DNA from 4 places in the Halobacillus sp. Marseille-Q1614 genome. Region 3 is predicted to be linked to each of the others. Evidence: predicted binding sites of a transcription regulator. Region 3 holds the regulator's gene; each other region holds the start of a gene.
What was found. The regulator Rex, encoded in region 3, represses fermentation and respiration genes when NADH is low (regulators of the CRP and FNR family bind a similar motif). The targets are predictions, from matches to a motif close to TTGTGAAATATTTCACAA.
Positions count from the first base shown of each region.

Region 1 (3,136 bases), 1.3 Mb from region 3:
CTTACCTGCTCTAAAGCCGGCTGGTCATTCGCTTTTGAAGCATAATACGTAAGGAACATTGAACTAATATACAGCACGGAAACGATCGCAAGAACCACAACACTCCAGGAATAAGGGCTTGTAAAAAGTTCTCCATACAAAAGCCTCACACCATTGGCCGATTCTTCTATAAAGCCGCCTTCAGAAATCGTTAAAGTTGTAGAAAGAGAGGCAGGAATTAACAAGCCCGTTGCCCCATATAAAAACATATACAAATGGTTATCTTTTGAACCATAGTTTTCAAACGCGTAAAACGACCCTCGAATAGCTAGCAGAACGATCGCGATGCTTCCTGGTATTAACAAGGCCTGACCGTAATAATAGGCAGAGTCCGGAAAGAAACCGACAATCCCGACAAAGAAAAAGACGAAAAATACGTTCGTTACTTCCCACACCGGGGATAGATACCTTGAGATTAACTGATTCATAATATGATCTTTCTTTGTCACTTTAGCATAATACGCATAAAAACCTGCGCCAAAATCGACCGAAGCTACAATTAAATAGCCATAAAGGAAGAACCAGAGCACAGTTATGCCAATATATTCATAGCCCATTATTGATCACCCTCCTTTAAAGCGGCAGCTTCATCAGGATAACGGTTTTCAAACTCTGCCTCTGCCGGATGGTTTTTAAACATTTTACGGAGGACAGTAATACATCCTGAACCAAGGATAGTATATAAACCGATGAACAGAATGAACATAAGACCGACATGGTCAGAGGTTGTTGCCGCTTCAGAGACTGTCATGAATCCTCTTAAAATCCACGGCTGACGGCCTTCTTCAGCAAAAATCCAGCCAAATTCGATCGCTAGCATGGCCAGCGGTCCGCTTACGGCAATTCCCCAGAGCAGCCATCTATTTTCTTCATTCCATTTTTTCACCTTCCAGAATAGGAGAAATAAAGCAGATATCCCGAGTAGATAAAAGCCGATGGATACCATTAAATCAAACATGTAGTGAATCCATAACGGCGGCTGCTCATCCACTGGTGTTTCATTTAGTCCTTCGACTTCCGCGTTAAAGTCCCCATGTGCTAAAAAGCTTAAAGCTCCCGGCAATTTTAAAGCTGCCTGGGGCTCATTATTCTCATCCAGATAGCCGAACAGAACCAGATCTGCTCCTTCTTCTGTTTCAAAATGCCATTCCCCGGCAGCCAGTTTCTCCGGCTGGTATTCAGCGAGAAATTTCGCGGATAAATCACCCGCTACCGCTGTCAGCAGGGCAAAGATAAACGTAGCCGTTACAGTTAGTTTCAAGGCTTTCTTGTGGTATGCAGAGCCTTTTTTCTTAAGAATCATAACTGCGGAAATCGTCGCTAAAATGGCAGCCGATGTTAAGTAAGCCGAGGATACGACGTGAAAAACTTTAGTCGGAGTAGCCGGGTTAAACATTGCAGCCAGCGGACTAATCGCTGATACCGTATCCCCATCTAGCTCAAAGCCCTGAGGAGTGTTCATAAAACCATTTACAGTCGTAATGAAAAATGCGGACATCGTTGAACCGAGAATAATAGGAATTGACAGCAGCCAGTGATAAATCGGCTTTTTAAACCGATCCCACGTATATAAGTAGATCCCCAGGAAGATAGCTTCAAAAAAGAATGCAAAAACTTCCATAAACAGAGGCAGGGCAATCACATTACCTGCAATCTGCATAAAGTTAGGCCACAACAGGGAAAGCTGAAGACCGATTGCTGTACCTGTTACAACTCCCACAGCGATAGTTACTGTCATACCGCGGGTCCAGCGCCGTGCCAGCAGCTGCAAATGCTGATCTTTCTTTTTAATACCAATAAGTTCGGCAATAGAAATCATTACAGGAATTCCTACGCCTACCGTAGCAAAGATAATGTGAAAAACGAGTGTTAAGGAAGTAAGAAGCCGGCTCATTAATACCGGATCGTCAAAGAACATAATTATTCCCCCAATTACATAACAAGCTGAAATACTCATCACCAATTATAAAACGTGATAACGGTTCCTTTTCCCCAGAGACATGACGATTTTGTGACAAACTTCACAAAGTCAAGATTTAATGTAATCTTACCTAATAATAAGAAAAATGTCGATTAAATCGACCTGTACTATAGACCTATACCACAATCCGCACAAAAAAATGCCGCTGTTTAAACACAGCGGCTATTAAATCGCATCAAGCATCTGAAATTGGGCTTTTACTAATTCAAAGTATTCTCCTTTTTGTTCCATCAAATCATCGTGAGATCCGTGTTCAAGTATTTTTCCCTGCTCAAGAACATAAATCGTGTCGGCTTCCCTAATGGTTGAAAGCCTGTGAGCGATAATAATCGCCGTCCTTCCTTTAAGCAGGCGTCTAAGCGCATCCTGAATCTTCATTTCTGTTTCTGTATCTATGCTTGCTGTTGCTTCATCTAAGATTAATATTCGCGGATCTGCAAGCAATGCTCTTGCGAATGAAAGCAGCTGCCGTTCTCCAGCTGAAAGGATGCTGCCCCTCTCTTCCACTTCTGTTTCATAGCCTTTATTCAGTCTCTTTATAAAATCATCGGCACCGACAACTTTGGCGGCTTCCATAACTTCCTGATCTGATGCGGTCGGCCTCCCAAAACGGATATTCTCCATAATCGTACCTGAAAATATAAATGTGTCCTGAAGTACGACACTAATCTGCTGGCGCACACTATCAATCGTGACATCTTGTAAATTATGGCCGTCGATCTTAACCGCACCCTTTGTCGGGTCATAGAAACGGCTGATCAAATTAGCAATCGTTGATTTGCCAGATCCAGTATGCCCAACGAGAGCCACTGTTTCGCCTGATGGAATGTCAATGTTGATGTTATGCAGGGCAATCCGCTTATCATCATAAGCAAACTGCACACCTTCAAACTCAATATGGCCTTGCATGTCTTTTAACTCTTCCGCATTTTCTTTCTCTTCAACGTTAGGCTTTTCATCTAAGAATTCAAAGATCCTCTCAGAAGCCGCCATTGCCATGAGCAGCTGATTATACATCTGTCCCAGTCGTGAAATTGGCTCCCAGAACATGCCGAGGAAAAAAGCAAAAGTAACAAAGGTACCGTTTGTAATGTCTCCCTGTAAAATTAGAAAAGC
Region 1 covers NZ_CADDWH010000001.1:1,556,299-1,559,434, forward strand. Annotated here, with positions in the region: gene HUS26_RS07820 (cytochrome d ubiquinol oxidase subunit II) at 1-596, opposite strand, end outside; gene HUS26_RS07825 (cytochrome ubiquinol oxidase subunit I) at 596-1,957, opposite strand; gene HUS26_RS07830 (ABC transporter ATP-binding protein) at 2,186-3,136, opposite strand, start outside.
Region 1: a site for Rex is predicted at 2,049-2,066, ahead of HUS26_RS07825 (cytochrome ubiquinol oxidase subunit I). Genes of this name have one in related genera too.

Region 2 (3,136 bases), 170 kb from region 3:
CGGTACTCGGGAACTTTGGCGATTAATTCATCATGTGTGCCCAAACCGGCCAGCTTCCCGTCTTCTAAAAAAAAGATCTGATCAGCCTGCTGAATCGTATGCAGGCGGTGGGCTACAGTAATTACTGTTGATGACCGGCCCAGCTCCTTCATCGACTGCTGAAGAACCTTTTCCGTATATAGATCGAGTCCTGTTGTCGGCTCATCAAACAAGATGATAGATGGACGCTTTAAGAACGCACGGGCTAAAGCCACGCGCTGCTTTTCCCCGCCGGAAAGGCCGCGTCCGGCTTCACCAATTGGCGTGTCATATCCTTTTTCAAGGGACTCAATCATTGAGGCTATCCCTGCTTTTTCTGCAGCTTCTTTCACTTGCCCTCTCGTTACATCGCGAGAGCCGATCGCGATATTATCAGAAATCGTCCCTGAGAATAAATAAGGATGCTGGGAAATGTAGCTCAGCTGATCAAACCAGTCCCTTTCTCTGTAGGAAGAGAGCGGCTGATCGTTTACAAGGACTTCTCCCTCTTTAGACGGCGCCAGTCCAGCCAGCAAGTGAAGCAATGTCGTTTTTCCAGACCCTGTCCGCCCGACAACGGCCACTTGGCTGTAAGCTGGGATATGGGCATTTATCGCCTGTAAAGCAAACCCTTCCTCTTTATAACGAAAGCTTACGTGTGATAAATCAATAGACGGTGGTTCATTCGTATTCAGCGATTCATTGCCCCAGGCTGGCGTCTGTGTTTCCTTATCCAGTTCTCCGGTTATTTTTTGAGCAGCAACGATGCTTCCGCGCCCTGTATGAAAAGCGGTCCCCGCATCCTTAAGCACTTGGTAAAATTCAGGCGCTAAAATGAGAATGAAAAAGGCAGAGAAAAACGAAATATTTTCATAGACGACAAGGCGGATTGCGATTTCCATAGCAATTAAACCGATGCTGAGCATGGAGATGAATTCAAGCATCAAAGAAGAAACGAACGCTACTTTTAACACTTCCATCGTGGCATCGCGAAACCCAAGGCTGCTTTCTTCAATCAGCTCTCTCTGCTTCCGGGCTCTCCCAAACAGCTTCAGGGTTGTTAAGCCTTGCAGTGTATCGAGGAACCTGCCAGAGAACGCAGCCATCTTCTCAAGCTGCTCGTCTGATTTTTTCTTCGTCATCACTCCGATCAGCGCCATAAAAAAAGGTATAAATGGTGCTGTGATGATCATAATTAAACCGGAATATAAATGCTGCGTAAACACAGCGATTAAGATCATGAAGGGAACGATTGCGGTTTGTATCATTTGCGGAATGTAGCTGCTGAAATAGCTGTCGACATCGTCTGCGGCGTCCATGAGCACACTGATTTTCCGCCCTGACTGCCCCTGCATAGAAGCTTGGACCGGATTTTTCGCATATTTATTTAATAAAGATTTCCTGAACATGTTTTTAGCCCTGGAAGCCAGCTTGATCCCTGTACGTCCTGCACCGTACATAAGTACGGCCCGTAATGCAAGCACAGCTAATAATCCTCCTAACAGCGGAAGAACAGATGTAAATGACGCTTTATTTAAAAAAACACCTTCGATCACTGCAACAAAGTAATAAGCCTGTCCGATGATCGCAGCGCCCATGAGCACTGCCATAATCGCAAGTGTGATAACAACAGACCGCTGTGAAAAGGCTATTTCCCTGAGGTGCTTCATATGGTATAGCTCCTAACTATAAAATCATTAGTGAAGTATTTCACATACTAAGTATATTATATTTTTTCTTGTGTGAGAATCATTTTGATCAGTCTCTATTCATTCTATCAGACCTTGCCTCTTGTATTCTCATTTATTATCGAATACCCATCTAAATTTATGAATGATTTTCCATCTCTTCCCCCATACTATAACCACCTAGAAAAAAGGACGTGTCACGATGAAAAGAATGATCTGGTTTTCTATTTTTACGTTAGCTTCCTTTATCAAGCTTGCCAGCGTCAGTCATCATCTTCTGTCTGACTGGTCAAAAGGTGCCCTTCTCGTCTCGCTGAGCTTCTCTCTCCTTGTTTTCAGCATCATGTTTCTTTTTAGAAAATATTATTTCTGGTACGGGGCCTTGATTTCCTTAGCTGTCAGCTTCTATTGCTGGTCATCTTATTTATATATGGATTATTTTCAGACACCGCTTTCTTCTTATGTTACTTTACAGAGCTCCAATCTTTCAGGCATGTCAGAAAGCATTTTCGAACAAATGGCGTTTTGGCAGATTGTCTTTTTCATCGACGCTTTTCTTTTAACCTTATGGATCTTTTATGAAAGATATATTAGAACGTCGGGGCCGGTTATTAGCGAACGAAGTTTTAAACCATTTAGCGTTCTCGTTGTCTTCTCTCTTATCTTTTTATCTTTAAAGCCGATTTCCATGCAAGTAAGTGGAAAAGGAGATTTGTTGTTTAAAAAATACACCGCCGATTCCCATTTAAGTAACTATGGTTTGATTGGCCACCAGGCGATCGACTGGGTGGAGTTCCTTACCTCACAGCAGCTTCTTGAACTTTCTGCGGATGAAAAACAAAGCATTAACGAACTGCTGGCAAGTGAAGACTATGCGGTTCCACGGGAAGAACCGTTGATGATGCCTGGTATTTTCGAAGGGAAAAATCTGCTTTTCATTCAATTTGAGTCGCTTCAGCAGTTTGTCTTAGGAGAGAAGGTTAATGGTGAAGAAATTACCCCGAACTTAAACAAGCTTGCGTCAGGCGGCGTTTCTTTTACGAACTATTATCCGCAAACTGCAGAAGGAAACAGCTCTGACGCTGAACTGCTCGTATTAAACAGCCTTTATCCTTTGAAAGAAGGAAGCACATTCTTTCGTTATCCGGGGGCTGATTATCCATCTCTCACTAAAATATTTAAAGAAAAAGACTATACAGCGGCAGCTTTCCACGGGGATGAGGGGTCCTTCTGGAATCGGGAGGCCGTCTATCCTTCGATGGGGTTTGATCGATACTACGATATTACCGATTATAAACATGCTGAGGAAAAGTCGATTGGAATGGGACTTAGTGATGAAGCTTTTTTTGAGCAGACGGCGGATCACTTGCAGACTGTGAAGAAGCCCTATGTCGCCAGTCTGATTACGTTAACCTCCCATACTCCTTTTA
Region 2 covers NZ_CADDWH010000001.1:3,005,944-3,009,079, forward strand. Annotated here, with positions in the region: gene cydD (thiol reductant ABC exporter subunit CydD) at 1-1,688, opposite strand, end outside; gene HUS26_RS14990 (LTA synthase family protein) at 1,909-3,136, shown strand, end outside.
Region 2: a site for Rex is predicted at 1,717-1,734, ahead of cydD (thiol reductant ABC exporter subunit CydD). Genes of this name have one in related genera too.

Region 3 (3,136 bases):
TTAATTTCGCCTTGCTGCTTTTCATATTTCTTCAGCTCAAGCTCATAATCGGCTTCTTTCTTTTTCAAATAATCGCTGTAGTTGCCGTGATATTTTTTTGAGCCCTGATAGGCGATTTCATATACGGTATTAACGATCTCATCTAAAAAGTAGCGGTCGTGCGAGACGATGACGACTGCTCCATCATAGCCTTGAAGGTAGCCTTCAAGCCAGGCAAGGGTATCAATATCTAAGTGGTTTGTCGGCTCATCAAGAATTAATACATCCGGCTTCGTTAATAGCAGTTTCCCTAACGCAAGACGAGTTTTCTGCCCGCCGCTTAAGGAAGAGATTGGTGTGCTCCAGTTAAAGTCACGGAAGTTCAGTCCATTCAGCACGGACTTAATCTCGGCTTCATACTGATAGCCGCCGGCTTCTTTAAAATAGTTCTGCTTCTGGTCATAGCTGCTTAACAGCTTCTGATAAGCGTCCTGGTTCTCAAGCAGATCCGGATCTGCCATATCGGCTTCCATAGAACGCAATTCCTGCTCAAGCTTTTTAAAATGGGAAAAAACCTTCTCCATCTCGCTCCAGATCGAATCGCTCGATTGCAGGCCGGTATTCTGCGCCAGGTAGCCAAGGGTTACTTCTTTTGGTTTGAAAATATCGCCGCTGTCATAGCTCATTTCCCCAGCCATCATTTTAAGCAGCGTACTCTTGCCGGCACCGTTACGGCCGACAATCGCGATACGGTCATTTTTCTGTACTTCTAATTTTATATTCTCTAAAATCAACTCAGCACCAAAACGCTTCGTTAATTGATTTAATTGCATGAGAATCATGTAGTTTCACCTCAGTCAAGATAAGTGTATCCTATGTAGGATCAGAGGATCAAGGACAGGTACTCGAGATTGTGAAACACTTAACGACTTCTATTTGATTTTTTGGTAAAATAAGAGTACTGTTTCAAGTAACAACATGCTAGCAAAAGGAGTCAGACGGATGGCAGATTTCACTCACTTTAATGAACAAGGACGAGCCCGCATGGTGGATATCTCCGCTAAGGGAGACACGGTGCGTACAGCGGTTGCACGCACGAGTGTCGAAGTGAATGGAGAGATTTATCATAAGATTACCCATGATGAAATGGAAAAAGGCGACGTACTCGCTGTCGCTCAGGTAGCGGGCATCATGGCTGCTAAGAAAACACCCGATTGGATCCCGATGTGCCATCCTTTATCACTAAAAGGCGTAGACATTACGTTTCAATGGGACGTAGACGCAGGCTATCGATTAATCATTTACGCTTCTGTTAAAACAAAAGGAAGCACAGGAGTTGAAATGGAAGCGTTAACGGCCGCATCCGCCACCGCCCTGACGGTTTACGACATGTGCAAAGCGGTCGATAAAGGGATGGTCATCGGTCCCACTTGCCTTGAGGAGAAAACAGGCGGGAAAAACGGGGATTACCGGAGAAGCGATCGGTAAAAGGAGGGTCCTTCAAGCAAATGGATATCGAAAATCAAAAAATACCACAAGCTACAGCAAAGCGTTTGCCGCTATATTACAGATTTATTAACAACCTGCACAGCCAGGGCAAGCTGCGCGTCTCCTCAAAAGAACTCAGCGAAGCTGTGAAAGTCGATTCCGCGACAATCCGCAGAGATTTCTCCTACTTCGGAGCCCTCGGAAAAAAAGGCTACGGCTACAACGTTGAACACCTGTTGTCCTTTTTTAGAAAAACACTGGATCAGGATGAAACGACCAACGTTGCCCTGATCGGTGTCGGAAACCTCGGAACCGCATTTTTAAACTATAACTTTACGAAAAACAATAATACGAAAATCAAAGTCGCCTTTGATGCTGATGAGAAGCGGGTCGGAGAAACGGTTGGCGGTGTGCCGATTAAGCACATCGACGAGCTCGAGGATTATATGGACAACATCTCGGTTGCCATCCTGACTGTTCCGGTATCAGCCGCACAGGGAATTGCTGACCGTCTCGTGGATGCTGGCATTTCCGGCGTTCTGAACTTTACGCCAGCAAGGATTACCGTACCAGCAAGCGTACGCGTCCATCACATCGATCTCGCGGTTGAACTGCAGGCGCTCGTCTATTTTCTAAAACACTACCCGCTAGATGGGGAATCAGAAGAGGATAACCAATAAGGTTATCCTCTTTTTTTTTCGTTAGGAGCTGGTACGTGCGGAGGAGGCGGTCATTTCGCACGTATTTTCCAATTTTTGCTATTTCATAAAAATGTAAATCCAGCCGTCTATAGCCGGAAAACGTTTTTAACTGTAAAATATAAGAAAAAAGGCAGGGAGGGACCCTGATGAAAGAGCATATCCACAGGTATTGCATGAAATTAAAAGGTACAACTCATGATTATAAGGAAGAATGGAGCGCTGACCGCTACCACGTCGGCGCAAAAATGTACGCCATGGTTGGCGGCGACTCAGAAAGGACACCGATCATTTCGTTAAAATGCGACCCCGAACGAGCCGAGGTGCTGCGCGATACATATGAAGGCATCATCCCCGGCTATTACATGAACAAAACGCACTGGAACTCGATCTACCTGGAGGCCGACCTCCCCGATGGCTTGTTGGAAGAACTGATTTCTCATTCGCACACGTTAGTTTTTAACAAGCTGACGAAGAAGCTGCAGAAACAGATCACTGAAGCGGACTAAAACAATTATGAATGGTTTATTTGCTAGGTTGGATTTCAAGGGAATACTTGTCTAATTCACTTTACACTTCCATTAAAAAGAAGGGAGAATAAAAATGATTACCAAGATGAAGGCTTTAATAGATAACCAGTATGGTAAACCACGCGGATTACTAGGAATGTATTTTGGCGAAAAAATGGTCAGGCAGCATAAACCAGAAACATTATGGACCATTGAATTACTAAGAAATATAGAAGATAAAAGTGTGTTAGAGCTGGGGTGCGGCGCGGGATATGCCATGAAGCATATATTAAGCCGAGATAATGTTAAGGAAGCGGTAGGAATTGATCTTTCCCCGGTTCTCATTCGGTCAGCTGCCATGAGAAATAAAAAAGCAGTCATTGAAGGAAGAGCTAAATTAGTTGAAGGAGATGTAAAACAACTCCCATTCCAAAGTGAACATTTTAATAAGGTGTTCAGCAT
Region 3 covers NZ_CADDWH010000001.1:2,835,844-2,838,979, reverse strand. Annotated here, with positions in the region: gene HUS26_RS14060 (ABC-F family ATP-binding cassette domain-containing protein) at 1-821, opposite strand, end outside; gene moaC (cyclic pyranopterin monophosphate synthase MoaC) at 982-1,467, shown strand; gene HUS26_RS14050 (redox-sensing transcriptional repressor Rex) at 1,488-2,147, shown strand; gene HUS26_RS14045 (MmcQ/YjbR family DNA-binding protein) at 2,315-2,674, shown strand; gene HUS26_RS14040 (class I SAM-dependent methyltransferase) at 2,769-3,136, shown strand, end outside.

Region 4 (3,136 bases), 1.3 Mb from region 3:
ATATAGACGAACCTTCTTATAATGATATTGTCATTATTGAAAAACCGACTAAAAATTATGTAAAACGAGTCATTGGACAGCCCGGAGATACCGTTGAGATCCGCAACAGCCATTTGTATGTAAATGGGCAGCAGCACGACCAGCCTTATCTTGATGAGGGTGCAATAATGAACACCCGCGATTTTGGACCAATTGAAGTTCCAAAAGGACGCTACTTTGTAATGGGAGATAACCGTTCCGTCAGTAAAGACAGCCGAAATGGTTTAGGGTTTGTAGCCGAAGAAGAAATTATCGGGCGAACAGAACTTGTAATCTTTCCTTTTAATGAAGTAGAACTTACAAAATAAATCAGCCACCGCAGCTGCTAAAGGCTGTGGTGGCTTTTTTTACAGCTTGTTTGGAATTTGGTTTAAAGCTTCTATTAATACGTCCAGTTTCCCTTCAATGCGGTGAAGTAAATAAAAAGTCACAGCAGCAGGGAATCCCAGATCAGTAATTAACGGCAGCCACTGTTCCACATCAACACCCCCTCTTTTTTTCTATAATTGATAGAAAAGTACTGGTATCTGCATTGGTGTTCCAATAAAGCAAGGGTTCCTGTTCGCTTTTTAGCGGCCACTCAAAACGCTTGATCGTTCAATGTTGGACACAACGTACCGTACTTCATCTTTATTAAACTCTCCTCGCTCGTGACCTCTCTAGGGGTCGGGAGGCCGACCGTTTTTTTAAGCAGGAGTCCGGCAGATTCCCCAGGCAGCATAGCCTTAAGAAAAAGCCGCTGTCGCAGCGGCTTTAGGATTAAATTTCAATATTCGTTACGTTTCTTTCAACAATTCGTGCTTCCTTCTTTTCGACTAAATCTCCACCGCTTGAATAGAGACAATTTTGGGCAATGATCGAGTCCATAGCGGCAATGATGTCTGCTTCTGCCGGCGGCTCAATTGGGTTGTCCAAAGAAACCGTTACGATCTTGCCTTCTTCATTTAGAAATTTCAGCTCCAGCTTTTTCAAGTCTTCCCCCTCCTTCCTGCATAATATTTACTTGGTTAAAGATCAACTAAAACAGATCGGTCCGTTTTCTCAATGGTGGAAAGAAGATCTTGCTGCAAGGACTCCAGCGCAACGGCCACTTGGTAAAGCTGTTCTTCAGTGGCTTCCATTTTTACGTTTCCAAAAGTTTTGCGGCGGTACTTCACATTGCCTTTACCATCTAAACCATCTTCAAAAACGAGCTGCAATTGAGTATTTATTTTGTCTGCTGATACGGCCATGTTGATCACCTCCTTTCACTTCTATAATCGAAAGAAATGACCAGGAGGTGTCCTTAAAAATAAAAACTTTTAAGATTTTTTCTCCTACATCTTAAATCCACACACATAAAAAAGTGAGCACCTTTTAAAGATGCTCACTTTTCATCATGTATAGTATGTGATTTTTCCTATGTCCGGCTGCTTAGCCCCGGTCGAAGATACATAACCCCATAAGCGTAAACAACGTACCCAGCAAGACAAGAAACATAACAATTTCTGCCATACGCTCACCTCCTCATTCTTCTTCTAGTTTATCAAAAATATAAAAGAATAGCTTCAATTTTTATATATTTTTCGTATCAGATATAAGGAAAATTATACATATAGCGGCTCGGTCACAATTTAGACATAAAGTCGTGAACTAATTGTGAAATACTGATCAAGTCATTCCCTTTTTTATAAAAAACGAATATATTATAAGTGTAATAAATATTGTGAAATATTGAACAATAAAAAGAGGAGGAAATTTCATGTTACGCAAATGGTTTCAGGAACACTTTAGTTCAGCCATCCTTTTAACTTTAATTCGCTTTTATTTAGGGTATATATGGATTAGTTCCGGAGTTGGAAAAGTAACAGGGGACTTTGATGCCAGTGGTTATCTACAGGGAGCGATCGCTAAATCTCAAGGGCAGGATGCCATTGTTCAAGGCTGGTGGGCCGCATTTCTCAAAAACTTCGCTCTTCCTTACAGCGAAGTCTTCAGCTTCCTCGTCATGTGGGGCGAAGTGCTCGTCGGACTTGCGCTTCTCTTAGGGCTATTTACAAAAACAGGCGCCTTCTTTGGAATCGTGATGAATGTAGCTTTTCTTTTAAGTGGAACGATCAGTACCAACCCTGAAATGGTCATTATGGCTGGCTTGATTCTCGCCGGCGGAATGAATGCAAGCCGCATAGGTATTGAACCTTATGTTAAACCATACCTCTATAAACAGAACATTTTTACAGAAGAACACCAAAAAGCCTCTTAGCACAGCTGATCGCAGCTGTGCTTTTTTCTTTTTTTGGGTACCAGGTACCGGTTTTCTCTCTACCGGTACCTGGTACCCGCTTTGACTGTGCATATCTTTGTTTGTGCTGCTTCTTTTTGAGGTATGATGATAGAGAATCCTGATTGTTTACCTTCTCACCTTACTGCTATTCATCACACCATTTCATTAACCTAAAGATCATTTATAGAGGGGCAATGTTCATGTTAACGGCAATCTTTCGTTTTTTTATTATTTGGTACATATGCGGCGTTTTTTTATTAAGCTTTGATCTATTGCCGCCCTGGCTTGAATGGGCGAACAGTGTTTTTCTAATTACAGCCGGTGTGATCGGAGGCATTTATTTTACGCAGCTTTACGGCTGGTTGAGAGGTATTCTTTACAGCTTTATCGTTATGGCTGTCAGCATCTATGTGGAACATTTAGGGGTACAGTCCGGCTTTCTTTTTGGTGATTACAGCTACGGAGAGAATTTCGGCTTAAAAATCGTCGATACGCCTGTGACGATAGGCTTCGCCTGGCTGCTCGTCATCGGATGTTCTCATGAACTGGCGCGGGGCATTACCCGGCGTTTTGATTTCTTCCCCCGTACAGTACTGTTTGTGCTTACAGGCAGTCTGATTGCCGTCACGATGGATTTAATACTCGATCCTGTAGCCTATAAAGTTCAGCAATATTGGATATGGGACGAGCCTGGGGTTTATTATGATATCCCTCTTTCTAATTTTTTTGGCTGGTTTGTACTTTCATTACTTTTTCACCTGATTTCTCTCGTGCTATTTAATAGGGATACCACTCTAATTTCAAAGCTATGGTATGGAAGAATGGCATTTATAT
Region 4 covers NZ_CADDWH010000001.1:1,576,226-1,579,361, forward strand. Annotated here, with positions in the region: gene lepB (signal peptidase I) at 1-347, shown strand, start outside; gene HUS26_RS07935 (YvrJ family protein) at 387-518, opposite strand; gene HUS26_RS07940 (DUF2922 domain-containing protein) at 799-1,011, opposite strand; gene HUS26_RS07945 (DUF1659 domain-containing protein) at 1,047-1,271, opposite strand; gene HUS26_RS07950 (DoxX family membrane protein) at 1,781-2,281, shown strand; gene HUS26_RS07955 (carotenoid biosynthesis protein) at 2,503-3,136, shown strand, end outside.
Region 4: a site for Rex is predicted at 1,743-1,760, ahead of HUS26_RS07950 (DoxX family membrane protein). Genes of this name have one in related genera too.